Regions from separate parts of the Paenochrobactrum pullorum genome, predicted to be linked through region 2. Evidence: predicted binding sites of a transcription regulator. Region 2 holds the regulator's gene; the other holds the start of a gene.
The links. The regulator HrcA, encoded in region 2, represses chaperone genes, less so after heat shock. The targets are predictions, from matches to a motif close to GTTAGCACTCNCNNNNNGNGAGTGCTAAC.
Positions count from the first base shown of each region.

Region 1: JNC77_RS03800 (co-chaperone GroES) is a predicted target of HrcA. The motif match lies at 8,621-8,649, and genes of this name have one in related genera.

Region 1 is NZ_JBHEEH010000001.1:809,568-825,744, reverse strand. Features, by position in the region: gene JNC77_RS03835 (pseudouridine synthase) at 1-634, opposite strand, end outside; gene JNC77_RS03830 (nucleoside deaminase) at 815-1,291, shown strand; gene JNC77_RS03825 (hypothetical protein) at 1,364-1,996, opposite strand; gene ileS (isoleucine--tRNA ligase) at 2,160-5,072, opposite strand; gene JNC77_RS03815 (MipA/OmpV family protein) at 5,350-6,174, opposite strand; gene JNC77_RS03810 (bifunctional riboflavin kinase/FAD synthetase) at 6,265-7,287, opposite strand; gene JNC77_RS03805 (TIGR01459 family HAD-type hydrolase) at 7,320-8,168, opposite strand; gene JNC77_RS03800 (co-chaperone GroES) at 8,709-9,005, shown strand; gene groL (chaperonin GroEL) at 9,120-10,763, shown strand; gene JNC77_RS03790 (winged helix-turn-helix transcriptional regulator) at 11,274-11,666, opposite strand; gene JNC77_RS03785 (NADPH-dependent FMN reductase) at 11,848-12,408, shown strand; gene JNC77_RS03780 (hypothetical protein) at 12,526-12,774, shown strand; gene fumC (class II fumarate hydratase) at 12,910-14,310, shown strand; gene JNC77_RS03770 (DoxX family protein) at 14,454-14,867, shown strand; gene JNC77_RS03765 (sugar MFS transporter) at 15,097-16,177, shown strand, end outside.
Region 2 is NZ_JBHEEH010000001.1:485,248-501,424, forward strand. Features, by position in the region: gene lptC (LPS export ABC transporter periplasmic protein LptC) at 1-473, shown strand, start outside; gene JNC77_RS02320 (LptA/OstA family protein) at 730-1,353, shown strand; gene lptB (LPS export ABC transporter ATP-binding protein) at 1,435-2,202, shown strand; gene hpf (ribosome hibernation-promoting factor, HPF/YfiA family) at 2,737-3,327, shown strand; gene ptsN (PTS IIA-like nitrogen regulatory protein PtsN) at 3,417-3,881, shown strand; gene JNC77_RS02340 (BQ00720 family protein) at 3,957-4,208, opposite strand; gene JNC77_RS02345 (Hsp20 family protein) at 4,370-4,792, opposite strand; gene JNC77_RS02350 (DUF2244 domain-containing protein) at 4,940-5,446, opposite strand; gene nth (endonuclease III) at 5,516-6,274, shown strand; gene JNC77_RS02360 (sulfate transporter family protein) at 6,252-6,977, opposite strand; gene JNC77_RS02365 (adenosine kinase) at 7,189-8,181, shown strand; gene JNC77_RS02370 (trimeric intracellular cation channel family protein) at 8,255-8,914, opposite strand; gene grpE (nucleotide exchange factor GrpE) at 9,035-9,700, opposite strand; gene hrcA (heat-inducible transcriptional repressor HrcA) at 9,832-10,902, opposite strand; gene rph (ribonuclease PH) at 11,104-11,820, shown strand; gene rdgB (RdgB/HAM1 family non-canonical purine NTP pyrophosphatase) at 11,860-12,504, shown strand; gene hemW (radical SAM family heme chaperone HemW) at 12,644-13,747, shown strand; gene rsmI (16S rRNA (cytidine(1402)-2'-O)-methyltransferase) at 13,789-14,691, shown strand; gene JNC77_RS02405 (YraN family protein) at 14,688-15,059, shown strand; gene cysG (siroheme synthase CysG) at 15,196-16,177, shown strand, end outside.

The sequences.
Region 1 (16,177 bases), 320 kb from region 2:
TCAGCAACAACAAGCCTTCGGTGTTGATATCCAAACGACCTACTGACAACACACGCGGCATATCTTCCGGCAGCGCTTCAAATACGGTCGGGCGGCCTTCAGGATCACGGTTGGTGGTCACAAGACCCGCAGGCTTGTGGTAAAGCCACAAACGGGTGCGTTCGGTCTGCGGCAGCAATTTACCATCAACTTTGATAATATCTGTACGATTGACGTTGAATGCAGGTGTGGTCAGCACTTTGCCGTTCACGCTGATGCGGCCGGCAGCGATCATGGTTTCAGCTTCACGGCGTGAAGCAATACCGGCGCGCGCTAAGCGCTTGGCAATACGCTCGGCTTCTTCAACGGACGCATCTCTGTCACCTACATCACGGCTGCGCGGGGCATCCCCCTTGTCGAAACGCGGCTTGTCACCGAATTTCTTTTCAAAACGTGGTTTGTCGTCACGATCGCGGCGTTCACGGCCATCACGTCCTTCACCATCACGGGCACCAAATTCGCGTGGGCGACGCTCGCCATCGCGCTCGCGGGGTTTGAAACCTTCACCGCGGCCTGTTCTTTTATCTTGATCGCGGTTTTCTCCGCGTTTATCGAAGGGACGCTTTTCGCCTTCTTCATTATGATCTCTGCTCATTTTAATAATGGCCTTTCAGCAGCGGTCGCAGCCGCGCCTTGCATTGATTTATGGACAATCATCAACGACGTTCATCAACGCTGGATAATTCCGTTGGTAAATGGTTCCGGTTTTTAAGTTTATGCAGTAACAAATCAAATGGAAGCATGCGAGTAAAATTTCTACTATAGGCGATCAACAATGATGAAAAAACACCTTGAACAAGAAGATCCGCCCAAAAACAGATTTATGGCACAGGCTTTTGAGCAAGCACTTGAAGCGCAAGCCTTAGGCGAAGTGCCAATTGGAGCCGTGATCGTACTTGATGGCAACATTATTGCTCGTGCCGGTAATCGTACCCGTCTGCTCAATGATCCGACCGCTCATGCTGAAGTGCTTGCGATCCGGCAGGCGTGTGACCTGCTGAAATCAGAAAGACTACCTGACTGCGATCTATATGTAACGCTTGAGCCCTGCGCCATGTGTGCAGCTGCCATTTCTTTTGCGCGCATCAGGCGGCTTTATTATGGCGCTGCCGACGAAAAAGGTGGCGGTGTTGAATATGGCGGCCGTTTTTTCACCCAACCAACATGCCATCATGCTCCAGAAACTTATTCAGGCTTTGGCGAAACAGAATCTCAAAATTTACTGAGAGCGTTTTTTAAGCAAAGACGCTAAAAACAGATAAAGCCGGACAAAACCGGCTTTTTCTATCATCGACAAACTCACGCAAATTGATTGCGCGAATTGTTAGTTCCAAGGCATATAATCGCTCCAGCTTTTGCTCTTGCTGGCAGCTTTCTTACGTGCGCGTTCTTTTTTAGCCTCATCATCACCCTGCTCACCGATTGGGGCTGTGGCTGCAGGCTGGCGATAAGCCAAAGGTGGCTCACTCAAATAACGACGTTGATCCGGCGCGCCAACCTTCTGCAAATGCAGTTCTTTCTTGGCCTCGGCCACGCGTTTTGTCGGCGGCTTGGTCAGATCATAATCATAAGAAGCTGTTGAGTTGGCAGGCACATTGGGCTTCACCGCCGGACGATAAAATGGATTATCCTGATTGGCGGTAGCCTCATCACGCAAACGCTTGCGGCGTTGCTCAGGCGATTCCGGCCATGCTGCGCCTGATTGGGTTACCTTTTCCTGAGGAGCCGGCAAATGAGCAACCTGACCGGAAGCCGGGCGCACCAATTCAGGGCGCGGCTTATAATCAATCGGATCTTTTTTGGTTGCGGTTCCCAACGGAACAATGTTGGACACATCATCAAACAACTGCGCGCCTGCGCTTTTGTCGGTGCCATAGGTTGGTGAAGAAACGCACCCCGACAGGGAGAGACCGGCGACAGCCGTTGCAAGCACCAGAATTCTTCTATCAATCGTCATAAGCGCCACTTCTTTATCCGCATCTCCAGCGGTATTGTCGCATAAAACCGGCAACTCTATGACGAAGCCGATCCGTTCTTTAAAAAAAGCTTCTACAGGAGAGAAGCAAAAGCGGCAATCATGCAATTAATCTTTTATACATGACTGCCGCCAATCTTGATATTTAGGCCAGCTTACCCAACGCTTTTAATTCGTGCAAGGCTTCTGCATCACGCGCTGAAACGTCAGGGAATTCAGAATCACTGCCAACATCATCGGTGTAACGCCATGAACGCGCGCATTTGGTGCCACTTGCTTTTTCAGGAACAACAGCCACACCCTTCACATCGCTTAAATAAAAAGCTTCGCCAATGGCCGGCTGATCCGTAATGGTCAAACCACTGGTGATGCAGATTTCGGACATATCCAGACCTTCAAGCGCCGACATCAAAGAAGCATCTGTGATATGGACAACGGGCGCTGCTTCCAATGACGAACCAATGCGCTTATCCGCACGTTCCAGTTCCAACGCGCCTGTCACAACGCGGCGCACATCGCGCACTTTGTCCCATTTCGCGGCCAGAACCGGATTATTCCATTCTGACGGAATGGTGCGGAATTGCTCCAGATGGACAGAAACCGCATCTTTGTAGCGGTCAAGCCATGCTTCTTCGGTGGTAAATGGCAGCATTGGCGCCAGCCATGTCACGATATTATCGAAGAGATGACGCACGGTCTGAAGCGCTGCTTTACGGCGCACACTTGAAGGTGCATCGCAATAAAGCGCATCTTTACGTATATCGAAATAGAAAGCCGACAATTCGATATTGGTAAAGTCGATCAGGGCACGTGTGATACGCTTGAATTCAAAGCTGTCATACCCGTTGCGAACCAGCTCATCCAGCTCACTCAAGCGATGCAGCATCAGCTTTTCAAGTTCCGGCAGATCGGCATAAGCAACCTCTTCGCCTTCATCATGCGAAAGTGTGCCAAGCATCCAACGGACAGTGTTACGCAATTTACGATAAGCATCGATATTGGTCTGGATGATGCTTTTGCCCAGACGCTGATCTTCCCAATAATCCGAAGTCATCACCCAAAGACGCAGAATATCAGCGCCTGAATCCTTGATGATGTCCTGCGGTGTTACGGTATTGCCGAGCGACTTCGACATTTTCTTGCCGTGCTCATCCATGGTGAAACCATGAGTCAAAACTGCATTATAAGGTGCGCGGCCACGGGTTCCGCAGCTTTCCAGCAATGAGGAATGGAACCAGCCACGATGCTGATCGGAACCTTCCAGATAAAGGTCGGCCGGCCATTTCATGTCCGGACGGTCTTCCAGAGTGAAAACATGGGTGCAACCACTATCAAACCAAACATCGAGAATGTCGGTGACCTGCTCCCAAGGCTCATTAGAGCGATTACCCAAGAAACGCTCACGTGCACCTTCTGCAAACCATGCATCGGCACCTTCCGCTTCAAAGGCGGCCAAAATGCGCTCATTGACCGCTTCATCCACCAGAACGGTGCCATCTTCACTGGCGAAAACGCAGATCGGCACACCCCAAGCGCGCTGACGCGAGAGAACCCAATCCGGACGGTTTTCAATCATCGAACGCAGACGGTTCTGACCGGCATTTGGCACAAAACGTGTATCATCAATCGCACCCAAAGCGCGTGAACGCAGCGTCGTACCATCACCCAGTTCTTTGTCCATATAGACAAACCACTGCGGCGTATTGCGGAAGATGATCGGCTTTTTAGAGCGCCATGAATGCGGATATGAATGCTTCATACGTCCACGGGCAAAGAGAAGATCGCGTGCGATCAGTTCTTTGATAACAGCTTCGTTGGCATCGCCCTTCTTGCCATTATCATCAATAACGCGTGCAGCACCGCCTTCGCGGTCAGGGCCAAAGCCCGGTGCATCAGATGTGTAAAAACCAGCATCATCAACAGGGAAAGGAATGGCCGGGTTGATGCCGCGTGCTTCGAGTTCACGTGCCGCATCCATCCAAGCTTCAAAGTCTTCACGACCATGGCTTGGTGCGGTATGAACGAAACCTGTACCGGCATCATCGGTGACGTGATCACCGGCTACCAGTGGCACGGTAAATTCATAACCGCCGCCGAAGCCTTTCAGCGGGTGGGATGCAGTCATGCCATCGAGCTGCTCAACCGACACATCGGCCAAACGATTGAATGTCAGTTTGGCTTTTTTGAAGCAGTCTTCAGCCAGAGTATCAGCAAAAATCAGTTTTTCACCAACTTTAGGACCAAAATCGTTCTCAGCACCTGTGACCTCATAAAGGCCGTAAGAAACTTTCGGCGAATAAGCGATGGCGCGGTTACCTGGAATTGTCCAAGGGGTGGTTGTCCAGATCACGACATAAGCGCCGTCAAGTTCTGCCACATTGGTGACAGGGAACTTAACCCAGATCATATCCGATTCAACATCATGATATTCAACTTCAGCCTCAGCCAAAGCGGTACGCTCAACAACCGACCACATCACCGGCTTGGAGCCGCGGTACAACTGACCGGTACGGGCAAATTTCAGCAATTCACCGGCAATGCGCGCTTCCGCATGGAAGTTCATTGTGGTGTATGGGTTTTCAAAGTCACCGGTGATCGCCAGACGCTTGAATTCTTCTGTTTGCGCCTTGATCCAGCCCTCAGCAAATTCGCGGCATTCTTTGCGGAATTCATTGATCGGCACTTCGTCTTTATTCTGACCCTTAGCGCGGTATTTTTCTTCAATCTTCCATTCGATCGGCAGACCGTGACAATCCCAACCCGGCACATAGTTGGAGTTGAAACCACGCATCTGGAACGAGCGGGTGATCACATCTTTCAGCGTCTTGTTCAGCGCATGACCGATATGGATATTGCCGTTAGCATAGGGAGGGCCATCATGCAGCACCCAGAGCGGGCGATCTTTGGCATCTTCACGCAGTTTTTTATAAAGATTCATCTCCTCCCAACGCGCAACCAACAGCGGCTCGCGCTGCGGCAGACTTGCGCGCATGGGAAAGTCGGTTTGTGGCAGATTGAGGGTCTTCGAATAATCGATTTTTGCCGTTGTATCGGTCATATTATATACTTCTAGCCTGTTGCGCCCGTTCATTTTTATGCGGGCAAAAGGAAAATCAAAAAACAGGGGGCCGCGTCACACAGCCGTTCATACCCGGACCTTCCCACATTTGCGCCTTCAGGCGCCGGGGAAAGCCGGGCCAATAATTCGTATATTGGTTATAATAAGTGTCCGATAACATGTCATCATGGCAATGCTTTTAGCAATGCCATGCCAAGGAATAAAGACCTCAGGACAAGAATCTTTAACCCACGTGCTGATTTTTTATCGTTTGCGATCAATCCAGCGTAAAATCAAAGCGATAAGATGCGGTTAAGCCAAAGCTGAACTGGTTGCGCTTGCCACGCTCTTCCACCAGACTTGATTTTTTTGCAGGCCCCTGCAAGTGCTCATATTCGCCATAAAGACTGGTGGTGATCTTGTCGGTTGCTTTCCAGGTAACAGCAGCGCCTGCCCCTAAAGACTTCAAACCACCACCGGGATGATATTGCGATAACCCGCTTAATCGAGCCTCTTTGGCATCAACACCGTAATAGGATTTGAAATAGTCTTTACTGGCAAAATCAATACGCGGCCCGCCGGAAACACGTATAACCGGCGTCACATCATAAAAGGCATCTGCCGCCACTTCACCGACAATGCCTTTATGGGCACGAATACCTTGTCGCAGTTCGCCACGCACACGCATCCAGTCAACCGGATAAAATTCGGCAAAGCCACCGATCTCACCACCAAATTTAACCGGATCAAGACCTTCCAGATCATCGGAGGTGCCAGAATCACGTTTGAACAACAGTTTTCCGGCAAGTCCGGCCGAAAAACTATAAGTGTCAATGAGCGCAAATTCGAAATTGTCATTTTGGGAATCGAAACGTGGCACATCGCCAGCCCGCGTTAGTGAGATCAACGGTTCGCCAAAAAGCATCCGGCTGCTTGCACCCTCATAGCGCGGTGCAAGTTCACCTAAACCGCCAATGGTCAAAGACCAGTCACCTGCCCAGAAAGGTTTTTTCTCAAGCACATTCACATCATCGGCGGCTTGTGCAGATACAGCTGCCAATAAAACCAGAATAGCTACTGCAGTTAAATATGGCTTACGCAACACACTTCCCCTCAACCACACCAACAGTACAGTGCAGCTCTCTATAGCATATTGCAATAAAGCAGTAAATTTAACTTTAAACTGTCAGTTTTACGCCGGTGTAGCGGTTAAACAGTCAACACTACCATCAAATGAAAGCTTTTGATCAAGCGCAGATAATGGTTTGACTGCCGCGAGAAGTGCGCGTGCCTCGGCTTCATCCTGACGCATTTGCGCCATCAGCGGTTCCAAACCGTCAAATTTCACTTCACCTCGTAAAAAACCGAAGAAAGAAACAGTGGCCAATTCGCCATAAAGATCGCCGGAGAAGTCGAACAGGAAGGTCTCCAACAATGGTACACCATTGTCGGTGACAGTCGGACGGCGACCATAGCTGGCCACACCATTATAGAGTGAGCCATCCGCACGACGGAAACGCACAGCATAAATGCCATGTTTCAGATGAGTCTGTTCCGGCAAATGCATATTGGCGGTGGGGAAACCAAGCTCGCGGCCAAGTTTGCGGCCATGCACCACTTCGGCGCGCACCTGATAACGGTGACCAAGCAGCCCTGCAGCCTGAACTACATCACCGTCGCACAAGAAATCCCGGATACGGCTTGAGGATATCTGCGTCGAACCTTCATCACAAAAAGCATCGACTAATGTAACACTGAAACCGGCTTGCTGACCGGCCCGCACCAAAAATTCCGGTGTGCCACGGCGTGCTTTACCGAAGTGGAAATCGTAGCCGATCACCACACCACTGGCGGCAAAGTTTTCAACCAAGATTGTCTCGACAAATTCTTCAGCACTCAACGCTGAAAATTCAGCCGTGAAAGGTTGCTCGATCACTGCATCAAAGCCAAGTATTTCCAAGAGATATGATTTTTCGCGTGACGGCGTCAGGCGATCAACAGGCTCATCCGGTTTGAAGAAAGAGCGCGGATGCGGCTCGAATGTCAGGGCGATGCATGGCCGCCCTTCATTTGCTGCCTGTTCCAGTGCCTGTTGCAGCACAGCCTGATGTCCACGATGCACACCATCGAAATTACCGATCGCCACTACAGCATGGCGCAAATGTATGGGCAGATTATCGGTGGTATTAAGACGCTGAAATGGCTGTTTGGACATAAAATTGCTCTGTGCGTTTTATTTCAGTGCGATTAAACGAGATGCTTAATCGTCGCAACCGGCTGATGGCCATGCTTGTTCAAAAACACTTTCAGTTTTTCAACATTCATGGTTTCCGCATCAATATAATCAGCCGCATGAATACCGCCGGAAATATAAAGTACATCAACACCAAATTGTGCCGCACCCTTTACATCAGTCAAGATACCATCGCCAATAGCCAAGATGCGCGATTTTTCGACGCTCCGGCCAAGCAATTTCTCCGCAGCCTTTAATGCGGCCGCATAAATCGGATGATGCGGCTTGCCGGCAACTTGTGTACGCCCGCCCATCAAACCATAATCACGTGCCAAAGCACCTGCACACCAAATCATGCGGTTGCCGCGTTCCACGATCAAATCAGGGTTGGCACAAATAAACGGAAGATTACGGGCGCGGAAACGCTCCAGCATTTCGGTGTAATCTTCAGGTGTCTCCACCTCGTCATCAAACAAGCCGGTGCAGACAACGCCAGCGGCTTCAAACTCTTCCACCAATTCCACATCCAGACCATCAAAGATCGCATATTCATGATCGGCGCCGATATAGAAAACTTTGCGCGGACCTTCTGCGATCAGATCACGGGTCACATCACCCGAAGTCACAACCGCATCATAAGCATCATCAGGCACACCCAATGTGCCGAGCTGCGCCACGACGCCCGGAAAAGGACGCGGAGAATTGGTGACCAAAACAACCTTTACGCCTTTGGCGCGCGCGCGCTGCAAAGCTTTGCAGGCCAGCGGAAAAGCTTGCTCACCATTATGCACCACGCCCCACACATCGCAAAACAGCACATCATAATCATTGGTGAGATCATCCAGACGCTCAGGGAATTTCATGCCAATCCTCATTTAACAAGACGCAGGGATCATAAAAAGATCCAAGATTGATGAGCCATCATTGTTGATTGAAAATATGCCGGAGTTTATTTTTCCGCAAACCTGCACCAACAATAAGCAAATATTTTTATACTTGCTCCTCTAACCCATGCTCACGCTCATGTCACGCCTGCATACAAAGACAAGGCTTATCTATGCCGATAAATGACAAAAAAATGCAGGTTCTGATAAAATAGCATTTTTTTCAAACATCACTTTTCATAAAGCTGACATGTTTGCAGGGCTTGATAATGGAGTCTGATTTAATATGCCTCAACTAAAGGATAGAGAAAATTGCATTAATCTGCACGCATGGCGGATTTTGCAAAAAGACAAAAAATTGCATTTCTTTCTTAATCATAAATGCTTCGAGGCCTTGACATTAAAACAGGTCATTTCTATCTAATTAGCAGGTTAGCACTCATGACCATAGAGTGCTAATAACCGTGGATCACGAGATCCATGGAGGGGTTCAACATTATTTTTTTAAGGGTTTAGATCATGGCTGAGACCAATTTCCGCCCACTTCACGATCGCGTCGTTGTCCGTCGTGTTGAGTCGGAAGCAAAAACCGCTGGCGGCATCATCATTCCTGATTCCGCAAAAGAAAAGCCATCAGAAGGCGTTGTTGTCTCTGTAGGCTCCGGCACACGTGATGAAGCCGGCAAGCTGGTTGCACTGGACGTTAAAGCTGGTGACAAAGTTCTGTTCGGCAAGTGGTCCGGCACAGAAGTCAAGATCGGCGGCGAAGACCTGCTGATTATGAAAGAATCCGACATTCTGGGTATCCTCGGCTAATTCATTCATGCGGTGCATTGTTTATGCACCCGATGAAGGCCGGAAATATATCCGGCAGCTAAGATATTCGATTTAACCACCAATCTGACCGGGACAATTCCCAGGAGATATAAAATGGCTGCTAAAGAAGTAAAATTCGGTCGTTCAGCGCGCGAAAAAATGCTGCGCGGCGTCGACATCCTTGCAGATGCTGTAAAAGTAACGCTCGGCCCTAAAGGTCGTAACGTTGTTATCGACAAGTCTTTCGGTGCTCCACGCATCACTAAAGACGGTGTATCGGTTGCTAAAGAAATAGAACTTGAAGACAAGTTTGAAAATATGGGCGCACAGATGCTGCGCGAAGTAGCTTCGAAAACCAATGACACAGCTGGTGACGGTACAACAACCGCTACCGTTCTGGGTCAGGCCATCGTTCAGGAAGGCGCAAAAGCTGTTGCTGCCGGTATGAACCCGATGGATCTGAAGCGCGGTATTGATCTGGCAGTTACCGAAGTTGTTGCCAACCTTATCGGCAAAGCCAAGAAGATCAACACGTCTGAAGAAGTTGCTCAGGTTGGCACCATCTCAGCCAATGGTGAAGTTTCAATCGGCCAGATGATTGCTGATGCGATGCAGAAAGTCGGCAACGAAGGCGTTATCACTGTTGAAGAAGCCAAGACTGCTGAAACAGAGCTCGAAGTCGTTGAAGGTATGCAGTTCGACCGCGGTTACCTGTCACCATATTTCGTAACCAACCCTGAAAAGATGGTTGCTGATCTGGAAGATGCCTACATCCTTTTGCATGAAAAGAAGCTTTCCAACCTGCAGGCACTTCTGCCGGTTCTCGAAGCTGTTGTTCAGACCTCCAAGCCACTCGTCATCATCGCTGAAGACGTAGAAGGCGAAGCACTGGCAACTTTGGTTGTTAACAAACTGCGCGGCGGCCTGAAAATTGCTGCTGTTAAGGCTCCAGGCTTTGGTGATCGTCGTAAGGCAATGCTTGAAGATATCGCTATCCTCACCGGTGGTCAGGTTATCTCCGAAGACCTCGGCATCAAGCTGGAATCTGTCACGCTCGACATGCTCGGCCGTGCGAAGAAAGTTGCAATCAGCAAAGAAACCACCACAGTCGTTGACGGTGCAGGTGCAAAAGCTGAAATCGAAGCCCGCGTTGGCCAGATCAAGCAGCAGATCGAAGAAACCACTTCCGACTACGACCGTGAAAAACTGCAGGAACGTCTTGCTAAGCTTGCTGGCGGCGTTGCAGTTATCCGTGTTGGCGGTGCCACAGAAGTTGAAGTGAAAGAACGCAAAGACCGCGTTGACGATGCTCTGAACGCAACCCGTGCGGCTGTTGAAGAAGGTATCGTTGCTGGTGGTGGTACTGCACTTCTGCGCGCTTCTGCAAACATCACTGTAAAAGGCATCAATTCTGATCAGGAAGCTGGTATCAACATCGTTCGTCGCGCTTTGCAGGCTCCTGCTCGTCAGATCACCACAAACGCCGGTGAAGAAGCATCCGTTATCGTTGGTAAAATCCTCGAAAATGCTTCTGAAACCTTTGGTTACAACACTGCAACCAACGAATATGGTGATCTGATCAAAGCTGGTGTTGTTGATCCGGTTAAGGTTGTTCGTACCGCTCTTCAGAACGCAGCTTCTATCGCTGGCCTGATGATCACCACCGAAGCTATGATTGCTGAACTGCCGAAGAAAGACAGCGGCATGCCAGCAATGCCAGGTGGCGGCATGGGTGGCATGGGCGGCATGGACTTCTAAGAAGTCCATAAAGCACGCCCATGAACTAAAAATCCTGCACCGCTTGGCGGTGCGGGTGGCGGCATGGACTTCTAAGAAGTCTTCCCGAGCATTTCATAGCACAGGCGCTCGCGCCTGTGCGGTAATGATAATGCGGCCAATAAATAGAAAAGCCTCTGAGGAATCAGGGGCTTTTTTTATGTCTATGATTCTAAAATGAATTTTTGAACTTGCTGATAAACCACCACGCAAAGTTGCTAAAAAGATTTCAATACGCGTTTCATGATCAGTTGTTAACTCTCACGTTACTATGAATAATAGCTTCCTCAAAGAAAATCAGAAACTTTACGCATTCCCAAAGAGTTGCAATTGCACAGATTTATAAAACATGCTCAATCTTTTGAGTGAGATATGTACATATATGAATTTCCCACCCCCCCACTTTTATGGGAAGTTCAGTCTCACATTGGAAAGACGGGCCTTAAGTGCCTGTCTTTCCTTTTTTTTCAATAAATCTAACGCATCAAAACCTTATTCAGCCGCTTGTGCTAATTCAGGATTATGCACTGAATCATATTGCAAACGAGCGTTTTTAACCCGCTGCTCATTGGCAATCGCCCATGCGCTCAATGCCCGCACCGGTACGAGCAAATCACGCCCCAAATCAGTCAGCTGATATTCCACCTTCGCAGGTACACCCGGATAAACGGTGCGCAGCACAAAACCATCACGCTCTAATGAGCGAAGCGTCGTGGTCAGCATTTTTTGGGATATGCCCGTTACCGTGCGTTTAAGCTCATTAAAGCGCATTGGTCCATTGCCGAGATAGCTCACGACGAGCACTGTCCATTTGTCGCCAACGCGTGATAAAATCTCCGTTACGGCGTGACAGGCAGGCGTGGCTTTAAATAATTCAGGTTTCAAAAAAGTGCCTCCTTGCCGTGATATATAGGTTACTTATATAGAGTAAGTATCTGATAGTTACCAGTAGTAATCTGCTGTCTCAAACCGTCAGACTGATACCAATTTCCCATTTAACGCATTGAAGATTGAAGTCACAATCAAACTCCTTCCGCAATGCAAGGCATCGACAAAGAGGTTTTAAATGAGCAAGCTTAAAGTCGCCGTTATTATTGGCAGTACCCGAACCGAACGTTTTGCACCAACACCTGCAAAATGGATTGCAGAAATTGCTGAAAAACGTCCTGATCTCGAAGTCGAAGTCATTGACGTTGCAGATTATCCAATGGGTTTTTATGGCGATCCGGCAACCACAGAAGCGCAGAATCAGGCAGCAGAAAACTGGAAGACCAAACTGCGTTCATTTGATGCCTATGTGCTCACTGTTGCCGAATACAACCACGCACCAACCGGTGTTTTGAAAAACGCCATCGATCACGGCGACTGGATCAAAAAGCCAATGGGCTTTGTCGGTTACGGCGGTGTCGGTGGCGCGCGCGCTGTTGAACATTTGCGTCAGATCGCGGTTGAAATGACCTCCATGTCTGTAAAAACCGGCGTTCATATCTTGTTTCCGGAATATCTCGCCGTTGTAAAAGGCGAAAAAACACTCAACGAATTTGCCCACCTCAATGATGCAGCAAACACCATGCTGGATCAGCTGGAATGGTGGGGTTCAGCTCTTAAAGACGCCCGCCAAAAGTAATATCTAAATAAAATATAATAAAGCAAGCCGGATAAAGTACTTCAATTTGCAGTGAACCGGCTTGCTCTTCACATTTTCTACCTTATGTTCATGATATGAGTCTGAAGGAGAGAATGCATGCGCAAAGAACACCCTATCAGCACAGCCCCGCAAGACGGTACCAAGATTTTGGTGCAGTGGATGGATGAAGACGACCAGATCAACGAGTCGGTCGCACAATTTCGCGCTTTGGATAAGCTTAAACTGAGCGGCGGAGACTGGGATGAAAATGACACCGGCTGGTGGATTTTCACCGACAGCAAAACCCAGAAAAAAATCGAACCGGTTTTATGGATTATCGAGGATGAGGATGAACAAGAGGCCTGATCCCAAGCGGCTTTCTGATACTCTTTCTCCGCCTGTCCATCTTGGTTTTAAATTCTCATGCGATGAAACCGGCGCATGTAGACAATCCCATCTGATCTTTCCCATCTGATCTTTGATGAAAAACGGAGTTCCGGAATGACTGCTACCCGCGTTGAAACCGATAGTTTTGGTCCGATTGAAGTTGCTCGGGATCGATATTGGGGCGCACAAACCGAACGCTCATTGCATAATTTCAAAATTGGCGGCGAGCGCCTGCCCTTTCCCCTCATCCACGCGCTCGGCATTGTCAAACAGGCTGCCGCCGAAACCAATATGGAGCTTGGCAAACTTGATCCGGTGTTAGGTCGTGTCATCACCATCGCCGCTGCCGAAGTCGTCAATGGTGATTTTGATGACCATTTTCCGCTCGTTGTCTGGCAAACTGGTTCCGGCACCCAATCCAATATGAATGCCAATGAAGTGATTTCCAACCGTGCCATCGAACTGATGGGCGGCGAGATGGGTAGCAAAAAACCGGTGCACCCTAACGATCACGTCAATATGAGCCAGTCTTCGAATGATACATTCCCGACTGCCATTCACATTGCAACAGCGATGGAAACGGTCAACAAGCTGCTGCCTTCGCTTGCCTATCTGACCAAGCATATCAAAGACAAAGAAAACGCCTTTGCAGAGATCATCAAGATCGGGCGTACCCATACGCAGGATGCAACACCCGTTACTCTGGGTCAGGAATTTTCCGGCTATCGTGCAGCACTTGAATATGCCGAACACCGCATCAAACAGAGCCTTGAAGATGTGATGTTGTTGGCACAAGGCGGCACTGCGGTTGGTACCGGTCTCAATGCGCCGGAAGGTTTTGACACCGGTTTTGCCGATGCTGTCTCAACTATTACCGGATTGAGCTTCAAAACCGCACCTAATAAATTCGAAGCGCTCGCCAGCCACGGCGCTATTGTGCAATTTCACGGTGCGCTCAATGCATTGGCGGCTGATCTGTTCAAAATTGCCAATGATATCCGTTTTCTTGGTTCCGGCCCCCGCTCCGGTCTTGGCGAATTAAAATTGCCGGAAAATGAGCCGGGTTCGTCCATCATGCCGGGCAAAGTCAACCCGACACAAGCGGAAGCCCTGACCATGGTTGCCACCCAAATTTTCGGCAATAATACCACCGTCACCATTGCCGCCAGTCAGGGGCATTTCGAGCTCAATGTTTATAAGCCTGTGATTGTTTTCAATGTCTTGCAATCAATTCGCCTGCTCACCGATGCCATGCGCTCGTTTGCCGACAATTGTGTAGCAGGTATTGAAGCCGATGAAGCTCGCATTCAGGCACTGCTTGAACAATCATTAATGCTGGTCACAGCGCTTGCTCCGGCAATCGGTTATGACAATGCAGCCAAAATTGCTAAAACTGCCCATGTCAACGGCACAACGCTGCGACAAGAAGCATTGAAAAGCGGCCATGTTTCTGAAAGCGATTATAATCGTTTAGTGCGTCCTGAAGATATGCTGTCGCCAACATCAAAAAAATGAGATAATTTGCATATGCAGCGCGGATTTCAACTTTAAACCGCGCTGTGTCGTTCACCAAATGGATACAATCAGTCGACCAAGCACTGACTTTTATGGACAGCATACAAGGTGTATTGAATCTGTAATTACAAACGGAGATACCTATGTCATTCCAAAGTGAAACTGCAAATTCCAATCTCAACAGCCTAGCTGTTCTTATCGGCCGTATTTTTATTTCCATCCTGTTTATTCTTGCCGGTTGGGGCAAACTCACCGCAATCACCGGTACAGCAGGTTATTTCGGTTCTTTAGGTTTGCCAATGCCAACTGTCACTGCAGTTCTGGTTGGCTTGATTGAGTTTCTTGGCGGACTTGCCATTCTGGTTGGCTTCCAGACCCGCATCGCTGCCATCATCGTTGCACTCTTTACCATCGGAACAATTCTGGTGGCTCATATGGATTTTTCCAATGGCCTCAATGTCATGATGGCACAAAAAAATCTGGCAATCGCTGGCGGTCTTCTCGCACTTGCAGCCTATGGAGCAGGCAGCTATTCCGTTGATGCCAAACTGCGCTAAACTAAAAATATTATTTCATTCTAAAAAGCCGTGCCTTAACAGCACGGCTTTTTAGCATTTACTTATATAAAAAATAGAATTATTTTAAAGATTATTAATAGCGCATTGGGCCGATTAATTTTATTTCATACTCAGCTTTTCACCCATCGGCTTATGCCTGTTTTTATTTTTTTAAATACCCATACCGCCTTCAGGGCACAGTTTTTAATTTATTTAATAAGAGATTATTATGGCTCTTTCACCGGCTTCACAGGGTCAGTTCAATGCTGGTTCCCCAACTCATGAAAATTACACTTCGGCGCTTTCCAGTTTAGCGGCGTTGTTCTTTTTATTCGGATTCATCACCTGTCTGAATGATATTCTGATACCGCATTTAAAAGGCGTTTTTCAGCTCAATTATACGCAGACAATGCTGATCCAATTTTGTTATTTCGGCGCTTATTTCATCGTATCCGTACCCGCCAGCACCTTAATAAGCCGTATTTCTTACAAATGGGGCATTGTAGTTGGCTTGCTGATGGCTGCCATCGGTTGTGTCTTGTTCATTCCCGCAGCCTCCTACCATGTCTATGAGCTCTTTTTAGGCGCACTCTTTGTGCTGGCTTCCGGTGTCACTATTTTACAGGTTGCAGCCAACCCTTATATTACCATTTTGGGAACAGCAGAGACGGCTGCCAGCCGCTTAACTTTAACACAAGCCTTCAACTCGCTCGGTACGACCATCGCACCATTTTTCGGCTCTTATCTGATTTTGTCTGCTGCCGTATCGGATGCAGAAACTGCCGCATCCGCCGATAGTGTGCGCTTTCCGTATCTATTGCTCAGCCTTGCATTAATGCTTCTCGCCATCGTTTTTGCGGTGCTGAAACTGCCTGACGTACGCCGCAAAATTGAAGTGCAACATGTCGATGAAGGGTCGGCATGGCATTATCCTCATCTGCTCTTGGGCACAATCGGTATTTTTCTTTATGTCGGTGCCGAAGTCAGCATTGGCAGCTTTTTGGTCAATTTTCTGGCACTGCCGGATATTGCAAATCTGCCTGAAACAAATGCTGCCCATTATGTCTCATTTTATTGGGGCGGCGCGATGCTTGGCCGTTTTATCGGTTCAGCTGTCATGCGCTATGCCGATAGCCGCAAAGTGCTTGCCTTCAATGCTTTCATGGCGATTACACTTCTACTGGTCACCGTGCTGACCAATGGCTCAGTTGCCATGTGGGCGGTTTTATCGATTGGATTATTCAACTCAATCATGTTCCCGACCATTTTCAGCCTTGCCGTTTATGGTTTGGGTAAACATACCAGCCAAG
Region 2 (16,177 bases):
TTAAAGTCAATTTGGGTGATGGTCTGGAAGACGGAAAACTGGTGATGGCCAATCCCAATCTCAATGGGTTTACCAAAGAAAACCGTCCCTATAATTTAACGGCAACCAAAGCGATACAGGATGTTAAAAATGAAGGCATCATCACTTTGGAAGGTATTAGTGCCAAATTACCTGTAGGTGCGCAAAGTCAAGCCACGATCAATGCTAAAAACGGCGTTTACGATAACGTGAATGGTCGTATGAAACTGATTGGCGACTTTGTGGTGACCACTACCGATGGCCTGACTGCTAAAATGCGTTCAGCGGATGTGAACATTGCCACGGGGCAGATCATGACCGACAATCCGGTCGATATTCAAAGTGGTACAACCCATATTCAGGCCAATAAAATGCAGGTGCAGTCCAGCGGTGATGTGGTGGTTTTTGAAGATGAGGTGCATCTGACCATCGTTGCGCCTGAAAGTGTCGATTAAGATTTTTTGACGGTTGATTCTCTGCTCTTTCAGAGCGCGTTTTCTCAACGGACTGTATCAAATCCTCAAAGAAAGTGGCATCAAGCCACAGTGTGTTCTCATACCGCTTGCATTATGGCTGCGATTTTATGCTTCGCATTGATGTGTGTAGCTTTAGTCTATATTAAAACTTTAATGTTTGTTATGAATTTATTCATTATACGCTTTACGGTTGTACGATTCAGGGGATCAGATTATGCGCGCAAAATGCGTTGAAATGAAACAAAGCGCAGTTCGCTTCGCGCGCAGCAAGACATTTGCCGCCTTAGGCCTGGGCTTGGCTTTGAGTATGTCACCGTTGAGTGTTTCTGCACAAACCGAGCAGGTGCCTTTCGGCAGTCTTAATCTTTCCAATGGCAAAGAGCCGGTTAAAATTGATGCCGACCGCCTTGAAATGCGTGATAAAGAAGGCATCGCCATTTTTATTGGCAATGTTTCTGTTGTTCAGGGTGAAACTACATTGCGCGCCGGCAAAATGACCGTTCATTATAATAAAGATGGTGATAAGTCCGAGGCTGGTGCCCAGCAAGGTGCCGCCGGTCTTTCTTCTTCCGGTATTGATCGTCTGGAAGTGAGCGAGAAAGTTTATCTGAAATCCGGCCCGCAGGTCGCGACCGGCGATAGCGGTGTTTATAATGCCAAAACCCAGCAGATGGTTTTGGAAGGCAAAAAAGTTGTGCTGACTGACGGTGACAATGTCGCTACCGGCTGCAAGATGATTGCCCATATGGATACCGGCAAAGCGTTTTTGGAAGCATGTCAGGGCGCAAAAAAGGGACGTGTTTCCATTATTATGTCGCCTAAATCCGAAGATGGCGGTGCGCCCGCTAACAGACGCTAAGCTACAGGGGTTTACGTGGCATTTTTTTCACCTGAGCAAAAACAGAAATCTGCATCAACCGACGATAGCGCGCGTGACCATATGGAGCACGACGATTTTTCGTTGAATGAACGGCGCGGTGATCTGAACAATACGCTTGTCGCGCGTGGGCTGACCAAAAGCTATAATGGCCGTCAGGTTGTAAACGGCGTTTCTTTTGGTGTACGTGCCGGTGAGGCAGTTGGTATTTTAGGCCCGAATGGCGCCGGTAAAACCACCTGTTTTTATATGGTGACAGGGCTGGTGCCGGTGGATAATGGCACGATCGAGATCAATGGTTTTGATGTGACATCCATGCCGATGTACCGTCGTTCGCGCCTTGGCATTGGTTATCTGCCGCAGGAGGCCTCGATTTTCCGTGGACTTTCTGTGGAAAACAACATCAAAGCCGTTTTGGAAGTGGTTGAAAAAGACCGTAAAAAACGAGCCTTTGAGCTGGATGCTTTGCTGGAAGAGTTTCATATTTCGCATTTGCGCAAAGCGCCGGCTATTGCATTGTCGGGTGGTGAGCGCAGACGCCTTGAAATTGCACGCGCACTTGCATCACGACCCAACTTCATGCTGCTCGACGAGCCTTTTGCCGGAGTTGACCCGATTGCTGTTGCCGACATTCAGCAATTGGTACGTCATTTGACCAGCCGCGGCATTGGTGTGCTGATCACGGATCATAATGTGCGGGAAACGCTCGGGCTGATTGATCGGGCTTATATTATCCATGCCGGTCAGGTGCTGACCCATGGCAAGCCGGATGAGATTGTGTCTAATCCCGATGTGCGCCGTCTTTATCTGGGTGACCAGTTTACTCTTTAAAGTGATTTGTTCGAATTTTGATCGGGTCGGCTATGTCCGGCCCGTTTTTGTTGTAAAATCAGACCCTTCGCATCCCTTTTCAGAGACGTTCGGCAATTATTTTCGTTCAATAATTATTACATTGTAGTCTGAGATGAAATGATGCAGGTTGACATGTGCGCCCAGCATTCATAAATAACCCGCTTGGCTGCAACTGGAATGTCGCAAGAATAAACCAGTTGAAAAATAAAGTCGTTAACGGCATCATAGGATATTGATTCATGGTTAAGTAAAAACAATCATCCAATAGTTCTGCTTTAGTGAAACATTGTTGATTGTTTTGTAAAAGACGGATTTTGTAAGCAGTTTTATTATGAAATAATTGCTTTGTCCGGTCAGAGTATTTAAGTCGCGTTTTTGTTTTTGTGAGCTCAAATCAACGAACAGGATCAAATAGTTCATATTTGTGTAAAGTTTAACATCTGATCGCTTGGCGCTTTGCATTCCATGTGATTAGATTGAGTCGTAAGATGAACACATATGAGGTATTGCTATATGACTCTGCGTGTATCGGGTAAACACATGGACGTAGGCGATGCGTTCCGGACCCGCATTAATGATCGGGTAACAGAAACCGTCAGTAAATATTTTGAACATGGTTTTGCAGGGCAAGTTACTGTAACGAAGTCCGGCTCGCGTTATGCTGCTGATTGCATGCTGCATCTGGATAGTGGTGCAACTTTGCAAAGCACGGGGGAAGCGCAAGATCCGCAACTGGCTTTTGATATTGCGGCGGAAAAAATAGAAACACGTTTAAGACGCTATAAGCGACGTCTTAAATCACGGCAGACTGCTACAAACACAGGCTATGCTGATATCGCTTATCGTGTTATGGCTCCGCTTCTTGAGGAAGAAGAAGAGCTGCCCGAAGATTACGCACCGACAATTGTCGCGGAATCTTCGGTTACCTTGAGGACTATGAGTGTTGCCTCTGCAGTTGTGGAGCTGGATCTCACCGAACATCCGGTGCTGGTTTTCCGCAATGCGGGCAATGACGAAGTTAACATTGTTTACCGTCGGGCTGACGGCAATATCGGCTGGGTTGATCCGTCAACGGTTACCCGCCAGACTATGCCGGAAGCCTGATTCAATCGTGGAGTTGCGTGCAGCCTGTTTTAAAGGCTGTACGTATCTCTTCTGGGCCAGGAAGCCCGCTTGAAGAAGGAATGGAGAGAATGGATCTCAGCGATCTGATTCAGCCGGGGGCAATTATCCCTGCGTTGAAGGCCAGCTCCAAAAAACAGCTTTTGCAGATTTTGTCTGAAAAGGCTGCTGAACTGACCGGTCTCCCCGAGAGAGAAATTTTTGAAACGATTCTGCAGCGTGAGCGCCTTGGCTCTACCGGTGTGGGTAATGGTATTGCCATTCCACATGGAAAGCTGACAGGTATTTCAAAAATTGCCGGCGTATTTGCCCGTCTCGAAACACCGGTTGATTTTGAAGCATTGGACGATCAGCCCGTTGATCTCGTCTTTTTGCTGCTCGCACCGGAAAATGCCGGTGCAGATCATCTCAAAGCACTCTCGCGTATTGCAAGATTGCTGCGTGATGCCGATGTGGTTGCAAAACTGCGTGGCACCCATGATGTGCAGATTTTATATTCATTTTTAACGACGCATCCGGCGTCGAATGCTGCTTAAATTATTGAAATAACAAAGGCTGCGTCGTGTTTGGCGACGCAGCCTTTTTAAATTGGCTATCTTTGTATCGTCTGACTATTGCAACATAACTGTGCGCAGTTCGTGATCCCATGCGCCTGCGAGTGCATTGGCGCGTATATCGGACAGAATGATCGGCTCACCGCTGGCGCCAAACAAAGCCCAAAACTCCATATTGGGTGCAAGCGGGGGCAGAGACGGGAAATTGCGGCTCAGATCATCCGAGCGCATTTTACGCACATAGCCGATTTCACCGGCGCCAAGATTAGCAAATTCTGTCTCGGTTAAAATTGGTTTTGGATGGTTCATACTCATTACCTCCAGCTAGCGGACTTTTTATAAGCCCCGCCATTGAACCTAGAGCATGTCGCGTTCAAATGGATTCATTTGAGCTTCCGCGAACATGCGATAATTAAAAGAATTGAGAGCAAGCGCAGTGGCTACAATTAAACGCTACACGCTCTAGTCTCTTATTCCTTGACGTCAATACTGATGCGTTTGATCAGGCGCTCAGGCTCGGGTCTGTCGAGATCAATAGACAATAAGCCATTTTTCAATTCGCAGCCGATCACCCGCATTCCGTCTGCCAGCACAAACATGCGCTGGAACTGGCGGGCTGCGATGCCGCGATGTAAAAATTCACGCTCTGTATCATCCGTCTGGCGGCCACGAATAACCAATTGGTTGTCCTCTGTGGTGACTTCCAGATCTTCGCAAGAGAAACCGGCAACCGCTAATGAAATACGCAAACGCTCGGAGCCGCTTTCATGGCGTAAACGCTCGATATTATAAGGCGGATAGCCTTCACCGGATTTGGTCAAACGTTCTAGCGTTTTTTCCATCGTGTCGAAACCGAGCAGCAAAGGGCTCGAAAATGGTGTTAACCGTGTCATGTGTCAGTCCTTATCAAAGCGACCGTAGTGTATTGTAAAGACCCGAATCCGGCATCTTCATCATGTTTTATAATATGGCTTTTGCTTGTGCTGACTTCAAGAGGCGGGCAAACAGCTGTTTGTTTGAAATTATAATTAAACTAATAATCAGTTGCTTTTTGCTTCACGCAACGCCGATGAAAAAGCATTGGCAAAACTTTCCCGGTCATCGGCATTCAGAAAACTGCCGATTTTTAAAATCCGGCCACGGCTCTCAATATTCATGGCAGTGATGCCGATATCGGGGCGGCGGTCGACATGAAATTTTGTCCAGAACGGATTGAAACTGTGGTTTTGAATGTGGCCTGATGCAGCTATCTGGCGGATATGGAGTTCCGATTTAGAAACGGAAATTTCCTCACGTGCTTGTGCCGCGCGATAATTGACGCGAAATGCCCAGTAAATCAGCGCAATATCAAGGCCGAAAAAACCAAAGATCGGCCACGCGCCAAGCGAGAAAAAGATAAAGCTCACTAAAAGCCAGCAGGCAATCAGTGCAGACATCAAAATGATAAACCCTTTGCGCCCAAGCGAGCGATAAGGCTGGAGAAGCGCTTGGAAAATCGGCCTGTCATAATGGTCAGGCTGGGCACCGTCGGGATGATAATCAACCATGATAACCTGTTTCGGGCTGCGGCAAGCTTACGACTGTTATGTCACCATGTTAAAGATTATAGAGTGGATATGGAACAGACTAAAGTAAAATTATCCGCTACAGATGTCACAACTGCGCCAAAGCACAAACCGCGCCGTTTGGCGGGGTCGCTCTATACGCGTGATGAAATATACGAAATTTTTCGTCGTTTCAGCATTCAGCGCCCCGAACCAAAGGGTGAATTGGAACATGTGAATGTGTTTACATTGCTGGTGGCGGTGGTTTTATCGGCGCAGGCAACCGATGCTGGCGTCAATAAAGCAACGCGTGCTTTGTTTGCCATTGCCGATAGCCCACAAAAAATGCTGGCACTTGGTGAAGAAACGGTGGGTGAATATATCAAAACCATCGGTCTGTGGCGCAACAAGGCCAAGAATGTCATTTTGCTTTGTGAAGCTTTGATCCGCGATTATGGCGGCGAAGTGCCGGATAATCGTGATGATTTGGTGAAGCTTCCGGGGGTGGGGCGTAAAACTGCCAATGTGGTGCTGAATATGTCTTTTGGCCAGCCGACCATGGCGGTGGATACGCATATTTTGCGCATCGGCAATCGTATCGGACTGGCACCGGCTAAAACACCGGATGCGGTGGAAGCAATTTTGGTACGCATCATTCCGGCGGAATTTATGCAGCATGCCCATCATTGGCTGATCTTGTTCGGGCGCTATACCTGCAAGGCACGTAAACCCGAATGCGGGTTATGTGTGATTGCGGATATCTGCAAATCGGCTTCGAAAACCAATTCGATACCCGCACCATTGACAACTATCCCTGAAAAGCTGGGATAAGTTTTTTTTCCTGTTTCATGATCGTTTTGTGCAGATGCACCATCATGGTGGCGGCAAAAAGCGGTGTCAGCAGGCTTAAAAGCGGTATGGCCAGAAAGCCTGCAATGATGAGGCCGGCTAAAAATATGGTGCCGCCATAACGAGCACGCAAAGCTTTGGCTTCTTGCTCTGGATGATAGCGCATGGCGGCAAATTCGAAAAATTCACGCCCGAGCAAATAGCCGTTGATGATGAAAAAGGCAATGATATTGACGCCCGGCACCAGTAATAACAGCAATGCCAGAATGTTGCCCGCAATGACGATGCACAGAAATTTGAGCGACACGATGATGGCGCGCCTGATCGGCAGTTCGGTGCCGACAGGTTCATCGGGATAATCTTCACGTTCAACGATTTCGGCCACGTCATCGAGAAAAAGACCGGCAATCAAGGCTGTGACCGGAGCAATAAGAAGTGCCAGCACCAGTGCCAGCCCCATGCCTGCAATGATTGCTGTTACCAGCCCCAGCCAACCTGTCCATTCAGGCAGGCCAGGCAGCAGAGTTTCAAGCCATGGCCATGCTAATGAGAAAAATATCTGCCTGATTGCTGCCCACGCGCCCATCAATAGTAAAATTGTCAGGCCTAAAACTTTCCAGAAAACAGAGCGATATTCTGCACTGAACAGCCTTTGTAATGCGGTGTATGCAGCTTGCAGAACCATGTAAACTCCTGAATCGCGGTATGGTGCGGCTTTTAGATAGGTGCGCTACTTTAGTCCTACAAGAGACGATTTATAGGGCACTGCTCACAGATAATTCAGGTGATTGATCTTTGCAGGGTAGCTATTATCGAGCCAAAAGGCTAAATCATCGCATAAAATCACCGCAGGAAACTGCTTGATACATAACAACGGGAGCCTCTTGGTTTATCTCATGGCTACATATGACGTTCTTTGTATCGGTAACGCAATCGTTGATATTATTGCGCGTTCTGATGATGAGTTTCTGGTTACCAATGGCATTATCAAAGGCGCGATGAACCTCATTGATGGTTCACGTGCGGAACTTTTATATGACCGTATGGGGCCAGCTGTGGAAATGTCCGGCGGTAGCGCCGGCAATACCGCCGCCGGTATCGCCAATCTGGGCGGTAGGGCCGCTTATTTCGGCAAAGTGGCCAATGATAGTCTGGGCAGCGTCTTTGCTCATGATATCCGTTCCCAAGGCGTGGCCTTTGACACACGTCCGTTAGAAAACAAAATCCCGACCGCGCGTTGCATGATTTTTGTGACACCGGATGGCGAGCGTTCGATGAACACTTATCTGGGCGCCTGCGTGGAATTGGGGCCTGAAGATATTGAGGCCTCCAAAGTGGCTGATGCAAAAGTCACTTATTTTGAAGGTTATTTGTGGGATCCTCCACGTGCCAAAGAAGCCATTCGACTGGCTGCAAAAGTGGCGCATGATCACGGCCACGAAATGGCGATGACTTTGTCTGATCCGTTCTGCGTTGACCGCTATCGTGATGAGTTTCTGGAACTGATGCGCACAGGCACGGTGGATATTGTTTTTGCCAATGAAGAAGAGGCAAAATCACTTTATCAGACCGATAGTTTCGACACAGCTTTGCTGGCGCTTTCCAATGATTGCAAACTTGGCATTGTCACACGCTCCGAAAAAGGTGCGGTCGTGGTCAAAAAGGACGAGCGGATTGTCGTTCCGGCAATCGAGATTTCCGAATTGGTGGATTCAACCGGTGCCGGTGATCTGTTTGCAGCCGGATTCCTTTTTGGTTACACCAATGGCCGTTCACTGGAAGAAAGTGCGCGGCTTGGCGCTCTTGCTGCCGGTATTATTGTGCAGCAGGTTGGGCCACGTGCACAGGGGAGCCTTTCGGGCGCTGCCAAAAATGCCGGATTGCTTTAACATTTCTTGAATGCAAAAAACGGCTGATGTTTATTTAGTAACATCAGCCGTTTTTTTATGTATCTTATGTTACTTAATCTTTGCGGATAAAGCCATCACGTTTGAGCTCGGCTTCGGTGCGCCCTGGTTGCGGCTTGTAGACCGGCAATTTCCAGCCCCATATCAAAGCGCCGCCACGCACAATAAAAGCTGCAAGACTGCCGCATATAACAGCAATCATTGTATCGATCTGTGCCAGATGCATTGCCACATAAACACATGCGCCTGCCAGAGCAGCTGTCACATAAATCTCGCGTTTGAGCAGAACCGATGGTTCACCGGCGATAATATCACGCAAAACACCGCCAAGGGTTGCGGTAAAAATACCGGTTACAATTGCCACCAACGGATCGGAGCCGAGATCAAGCCCTTTAGCAGCACCCATGGCACTATAAAAAGCCAGCCCCAAAGCATCGAGCCATAACAACACGCGATAACGCGATTCCACCAAATGCGCGGTAAAATAAACGAGAATTGCTGCGGCTGTGCCGGTGACCAGATAAAGCGGCTCTCTTACCCAGAAAACCGGATCATCGCCAAGGATAAGATCGCGGATGGTACCCCCACCGATACCGGTGACATTGGCAAGAAAAATAAAGCCGACAATATCCAATTGACGTCTGGATGCAGCTAAAGCGCCGGTCGCCGCAAATACGAAAACGCCGGCATAATTTAAGAAAGTCAGTATCGTCACAACGACGCTCCCCGCAACGCCCCTCTTATCAGGGAGTGTTATTGAGACTGCGTAAGGGCGCAAATGATTTTTGCGCCCTTACTTGTAATATTGTGATTAAAATGTGGAATTTTATAAGATTTAAGCGTCTTTGGTTTGGTCGTCTGCTTCCGGTGCGCGTGCTGCGCCACCTTTGGAAACGCCAACGAGAGCCGGACGCAGCACACGGTCGCCAATGGCGTAACCGGTCTGAACCACCTGCACCACGGTGTTGTTTGGCACATCCGGGTTTGGCACTTCAAACATTGCCTGATGGAAATTCGGATCGAATTTCTGGCCTTCCGGATCAAGCTTGGTGACACCATGGCGTTCAAGCGCCTGCAACATGGAGCGTTCGGTGAGGTCAACGCCGTCGGCCAAGCCCTTCAGGCCGCTGTCTTCAACCAGCGATTCTGCCGGAATGGCATCAAGCGCACGGCGAAGATTGTCGGATACGCTTAGCATATCGCGGGCAAAATTGGTAACCGCATAGGTTTTGGCATCGGCCACATCACGTAAAGTGCGCTTGCGCAGATTTTCCATATCGGCTGCCAGACGCAGCAACTGATCTTTCAGCGCGGCATTTTCGTCAACCAGATGCGCGAAAGGATTGCTTTCCTCTTCTTCGGCAACTTCTTCCATTGCTTCCGCCTTGCGGGACTTCAAAAAATCATCAGCCGCTTTTTTCAGCGCATCCCGGTCACGGGGATTATTCAGGTCGCGCTTGTCAAGATCGGCTGTTTCAGGGTTTTTCTTTTCTTCAGTCATGATGTTCTTCCGTCTTGAATAAGTGTTTGTGGCGGATATCGAGTGTCAGCGCAGGAAAATCAAGGCTTAATGTGCATACCTTGTGCATTCTGACAGTTATAATTGCAATGCCCAGATGGTTATCGCTATGGTTATCGCAGCAATCTTGAGACAATTTGCGCGGTATAATCCACCATTGGCACGATACGGGCATAATTAAGCCGTGTCGGGCCAATGACGCCAAGCGCGCCGACCACGCGCTGTTCTGCGTCACGATAAGGCGCGACAACCAGTGATGAACCGGAGAGCGAAAAAAGTTTATTTTCCGAACCGATGAAAATCCGTACCCCTGATCCGGCTTCGGCCAGATCAAGCAATTGGATCATGCCGTCTTTGGTTTCAAGGTCGTCAAAGAGATGGCGCAGCCGTTCGATGTCTTCCTGTGCGCTGATATTTTCGAGCAGGTTGGAGCGCCCGCGCACAATGAGACGGGCTGGCTGATCTGAGCCGCTGCCGCCCCAGATGGCAAGACCTTGCGCGACAAGACTTTGCGACAGGCTGTCGAGCGCTTCGCGGGTTTCGTTTTTAAGCTTTTCCAATTCCGTGCGCGCTTCAGAAAGTGTGCGGCCATGAATATGCGCGTTGAGAAAATTAGAGGCTTCAATGAGTTGAGACGTGCTGACACCGGGTGGCAGTTCCAGCACGCGATTTTCCACATCACCATTTTTCATGACAAGCACGGCCAAAGCGCGTGTTGGTTCAAGGCGCACAAATTCAATATGTTTGAGCGCACCTTCGGCCTTGGTGGCAAGCACCAATCCGGCACCTCTTGAAAGGCCGGAAAGCACTTGGCTGGCCTCTGTCAGAATATTTTCTACCGAATGGGTTTGTCCGGCAGCACGCACCTGCGCTTCAATGCTGGAGCGTTCATCAGGGGGCAGGTCGCCGATTTCCAAAAACGCATCGACAAAGAAACGCAAGCCGATTTGTGTGGGCATACGGCCTGCCGAAATATGGGGCGAATAAATCAGCCCCAGATGTTCCAGATCGCTCATCACATTGCGGATGGTGGCGGGCGATAAGGCCTGCGGCAGAATGCGCGCCAGATTGCGGGAACCCACCGGATCACCATCATTCAGATAGCTTTCAACAATCCGGCGAAAAATATCGCGCGAACGCTGGTCAAGCGAACTGAGAACGTCATGTGCTGGTGACTGGATCATCGCCCCGCCTAAACCTTGTGTTTCATATGATGTTGCCCCTTAAATATAAGGTGGCAAGTGCCAAGGTCAAAGACTTTGAGTGAAACTGTTAAAACAGTTGTGTAAAGTGCTATCATATCAAAGCAACAGCGAAATACCTTTCTATTTGTGTGATTGCGGCTTAAAAGCAAAACCTTCTTATATGAATCGGGGTTAAATCTTATGCGTCCATCCAAACGTGCAGCCGATGAAATGCGGGCTGTTTCTTTCGAGCGTGCTATTTCCAAACATGCTGAAGGCTCTTGCCTCGTCAAATTTGGCGATACGCATGTGCTGTGCACGGCAAGCTTGGAAGAAAAAGTGCCGGGCTGGATGCGCAATACCGGTAAAGGTTGGGTCACTGCCGAATATGGCATGCTGCCGCGCTCCACCGGCGACCGTATGCGCCGCGAGGCAGCAGCCGGCAAGCAGGGTGGCCGTACGCAAGAAATCCAGCGTTTGATCGGCCGCTCATTGCGTGCGGTTGTCGATATGCAGGCTTTGGGCGAGTTTCAGATCACTGTTGACTGCGATGTCATTCAGGCTGATGGCGGCACCCGTACCGCTGCCATTACCGGTGGTTGGGTTGCGCTGCATGATTGCCTGCGCTGGATGGAAAGCCGTCAGATGGTCAAGCTCGACAAGGTGCTGAAAGACCATGTTGCAGCTATTTCCTGCGGCATTTACGAAGGTACTCCGGTTCTCGATCTGGATTATCCGGAAGATTCAGCCGCTCAGACCGATGCCAATTTTGTTATGACCGGCACTGGCGGCATTGTTGAAATTCAGGGCACCGCCGAAGGTGTGCCATTCTCTGAAGAAGAGTTTGCCAAGCTGATGGCTTTGGCCAAAACCGGTGTAAACCGTCTGGTTAGCTTACAGAAAATGGCCGTTGCCTGATCTTCTGATCCATAAAAATTTGAATGTGGTGCTGAAATTATGAAGAAACTTGAAGAAACCAAACTGATTGTCGCCTCGCATAATGCAGGAAAGCTGCGCGAATTTGATGACCTGTTGGGGCCGTTCGGTTTTGAAACACAGTCTGCCGGTCAGCTTGGCTTGCCGGAGCCTGATGAAACCGGCACCACATTTGAAGAAAACGCCTATATCAAAGCCTATGCTGCGGCCAGCGTCACAGGATTGCCGGCTTTATCTGATGATTCAGGCCTTGTTGTTGATGCACTTGATGGAAACCCGGGCGTTTACACCGCCAATTGGGCAGAATTGCCGGATGGCAGCCGTGATTTTGCCATGGCGATGGGCAAGGTTGAAGATGCTTTACAGGCCAAGGGCGCTACCGAACCGCATGAGCGTAAAGGTCGTTTCGTGTCGGTGATTTGTCTGGCAAAGCCTGATGGCTCGGCTGAATATTATCGCGGCGAAGTGGAAGGTCAGCTGGTTTGGCCGCCGCGTGGTGAACTGGGCTTCGGTTTTGATCCTGTCTTTTTGCCGGATGGTTATGACAAGACCTTTGGCGAAATGACCGCACAGGAAAAACATGGCTGGAAACCGGGTGATAAACATGCGCTTTCACATCGCGCCCGTGCCTTCCAGCTCTTTGCCAAAGATGTGTTAGATATTTGACTTGCCGGGCATTGATTGAGATAATTAAGAATAGGCGTTTAAGAATTTGGAACTGAACACCGCGCTGGCTTCACAGCACCCGATTGCAACCATTGATGGGGAAAATGCTTTCGGCATTTATCTGCATTGGCCGTTTTGCATGGCCAAATGCCCATATTGTGACTTTAACAGTCATGTGCGGCATCAGCCGGTGGATCAGGAACGTTTTGCAGCTGCCTTTAATCGTGAAATGGAAACTCTGCGTGAGCGCACAGGGCCGCGCAGGGTTACCAGCATCTTTTTGGGCGGCGGCACACCGTCTTTGATGCAGCCAGCAACAGTTGCCTCGCTATTGGATGGTATCGCCAAGCGCTGGTCGGTTGCCGATAATATTGAAGTGAGCTTGGAAGCCAATCCGACCAGTGTGGAAGCCGATCGTTTTCGCGGCTATCGTGCGGCCGGTGTCAATCGTGTGTCGCTCGGTGTGCAGGCACTCAATGATCGTGATCTGCGCCGTCTTGGTCGTTTGCACTCGGTCGATGAAGCAAAAGTGGCCATCGGTCTGGCGCGCGAGATTTTCCCGCGTCTCTCATTCGATCTGATCTATGCCCGCCCTGACCAGACCATTGAAGAGTGGCGCGAAGAATTGAAGCAAGCGATTGCGCTCGCTGCCGATCATTTGTCGCTTTATCAGCTGACAATTGAAGAAGGCACGCAGTTTTATAATCTTTGGAAGGCTGGCAAACTGGTGACACCGGAGCCGGATCATGCCGCAGCCCTTTATGAAGAAACGCAACGGGTGACTGCGGAGCATGGTTTGCCTGCTTATGAAGTTTCCAACCATGCAGTGCCGGGGCGTGAGTCGCAGCATAATCTGGTTTATTGGCGCTATGGCCAATATGTCGGTGTGGGACCGGGGGCGCATGGTCGCTTCATTGAAAATGGTACGCGTACGGTGACGATCACGGAAAAACATCCGGAAACTTGGCTGGAGCGCGTTGAGAAGACCGGCCACGGTATTGTCGAGCAGGAACATCTCAACGGTAATCAGCAAGGCGACGAGTTTCTGATGATGGGCTTGCGTCTGCGTGAAGGCATTGATTTGCGCCGCTATCAGCGTTTGAGCGGACATGCCATTAATGCAGATCGCTTGAACCGCTTGATCGAGCAGGGAGCACTTGAACGCATGAATGATGATTTCATTCGTGCCACGCCTGCCGGATCATTATTGCTGGATGCAGTGGTGGCTGATCTGTCTTTATAATGCTATCCACATAATTGGTGGATTTTTTAAGGTTTTTTCTGGTGCAAGACGAAGTTAAATCGCGCGATTATGTCATTGGTGGTGTTCCGCAACGGGCACGCCCATTGGAGCCTGCGCTTTATATTGTCTCGACCCCCATCGGCAATTTAGGTGACATGACCCTGCGTGGGGTGGAAACCATTGCCGGTGCCGATATTCTGGCTTGCGAAGATACCCGTGTTACACGCGTGCTGCTTGATCGTTTTGGTGTTACCCGCCGCCCCATACCTTATCATGAACATAATGCTAGTGAAGCTGGGCCAAAGCTGATTGCGGCTCTTTTAGAGGGCAAAAGTGTTGCACTTGTCTCTGATGCCGGTACACCGCTGGTCTCTGATCCAGGCTTTCGCTTGGTGGGTGAAGCGCGTAGCGCAGGTATTAAAGTGGTTCCAGTGCCGGGTGCTTCCGCTGTTCTGGCAGCTTTGACCGCCACAGGCCTGCCGACCGACACATTCATGTTTTGCGGGTTTTTACCGCCGAAACAAGGCCAGCGACGTGCGCGGTTAGAGGCACTGAAAGCCATTGATACCACGCTGATTTTCTTTGAATCACCTAACCGTGCCGCAGCCGCTTTGAGCGATATGGTGCATGTGTTTGGTGAAACCCGCGAAGGCGCTTTGTGCCGTGAGCTGACCAAAGCCTATGAAACGGTTGTCACGGCTCCTTTGCGTGAATTGTCTGAAACCTATGACGGTGAAGACCGTATTCGCGGCGAGGTGGTTTTACTGGTGGCGCCACCCGAAGAACAGGCTGTGGTGACCAGTGCCGAAGATATGGACAAATTGCTGTTGTCTTTGGCGCAAGAAATGCCTGCCTCCAAAGCTGCTGCGGAAGCTGCCCGTATGACGGGGGCGAAAAAATCTGATCTTTATCAGCGGCTGATTGCGCTTAAGAGCGGCGAATGAATAAACTCAAGGAAAAGCGCAGAAAAGCATTTTCCTTAGGTCACCGTGCCGAATTTCTGGCAAGTCTTATCCTGATGCTCAAAGGCTATGCCATTGTCGAGCGTCGTTATCGCACCAAACTTGGCGAGATTGACCTGATTGCACGCCGCGGCAATCTGGTGCTGATTGTTGAGGTGAAGGCGCGGGCAGAAACTGCATCGGCGATGGATGCGGTGGATATGCAATCCATGCGCCGCATAGAAGCCGCGGCCGATTTATGGCTGGCACGACAGCCTGATTATGCGCAGCTTTCCTTGCGGTTTGATTTGATCATCGTGCGCCCATGGCGTGTGCCACGGCATTATCCAGCCTTTTTCATCAGTCGATAATTCGGGAATTAAAAACCTCAAGCTTGTGCAAGCGCAGAAAAGCAATTGCTATTTGCCAGCCCGTCGCGCAAGCGCATTTCTTATCAAGTGAGTGCCTTCAAGAGATACTATTGCTATCTTTTGAAAGGGCGGTGCAATGTCTCGGTCTGGGTCTCGATCTGTTTTTCTTCTGGCTGATTTTCCGGTTTTTTTCCGCGTGGCTGACAAGCCGGTGCTGGTGATTGGCAATGGTGAAGAAGCGCTGAATAAAATCAGACTATTGCATCAGACGAAGGCACATATCCGTGTGGTTGCTGATAAGCCTGAACCTGTTCTGGCTGATTTTTTACGTGATGCCGCCCTTGAGCATTTATCGCGCGATTTGAAAGACACGGATTTTCTGGATGCCAAACTGGTTTTTATTGCAACCGAAGATGAAGCAACAGATCGCGCACTAGCAATGCGCGTTAAAGCGCATCGTATTCCGGTCAATGTCGTTGATCGCCCGCATCTTTGCGATTTTCTCACTCCCGCTATTGTTAATCGTGCACCTGTGACCATTGCGATTGGATCGGAAGGGGCAGGGCCTGTTTTGACGCAAATAATCCGTGCGCGGATTGAGGCGATGTTAGCGCCGCAATTGGGTGCATTGGCGAGACTGGCGGTTGGATTTCGTGATCAAGCCGAACGGCTCATTGAAAAAGGCGCGGCAAGACGCGGGTTTTGGCGCGGGTTTTTTGAAGGTACGGTCGCAAAAGCCATTGAACAAGGCGATGAGAAGGCCGCGCATCGTGCAGCCAGCGCTTTGTTGCATGAAGCAGGGGCACAAAAACAAACTGGCTTTGTGCGCTTGGTGGGGGCAGGCGCTGGTGCCGAAGATTTGCTGACTTTACGCGCTCAACGTGCACTGATGGATGCCGATATTATTATTTATGATGCGCTGGTGCCGGAAGCTATTGTTGCGATGGGCAGGCGTGATGCCGAGCGGGTTTTGGTGGGCAAGCGCAAAGGCTGCCATTCTAAAAGTCAGGATCAGATCAATCAGTTACTGATTGAACAGGCGCGTCTTGGTAAACAGGTGGTGCGGTTGAAATCTGGCGATCCATTGATTTATGGTCGTGCGGGCGAAGAAATGGCAG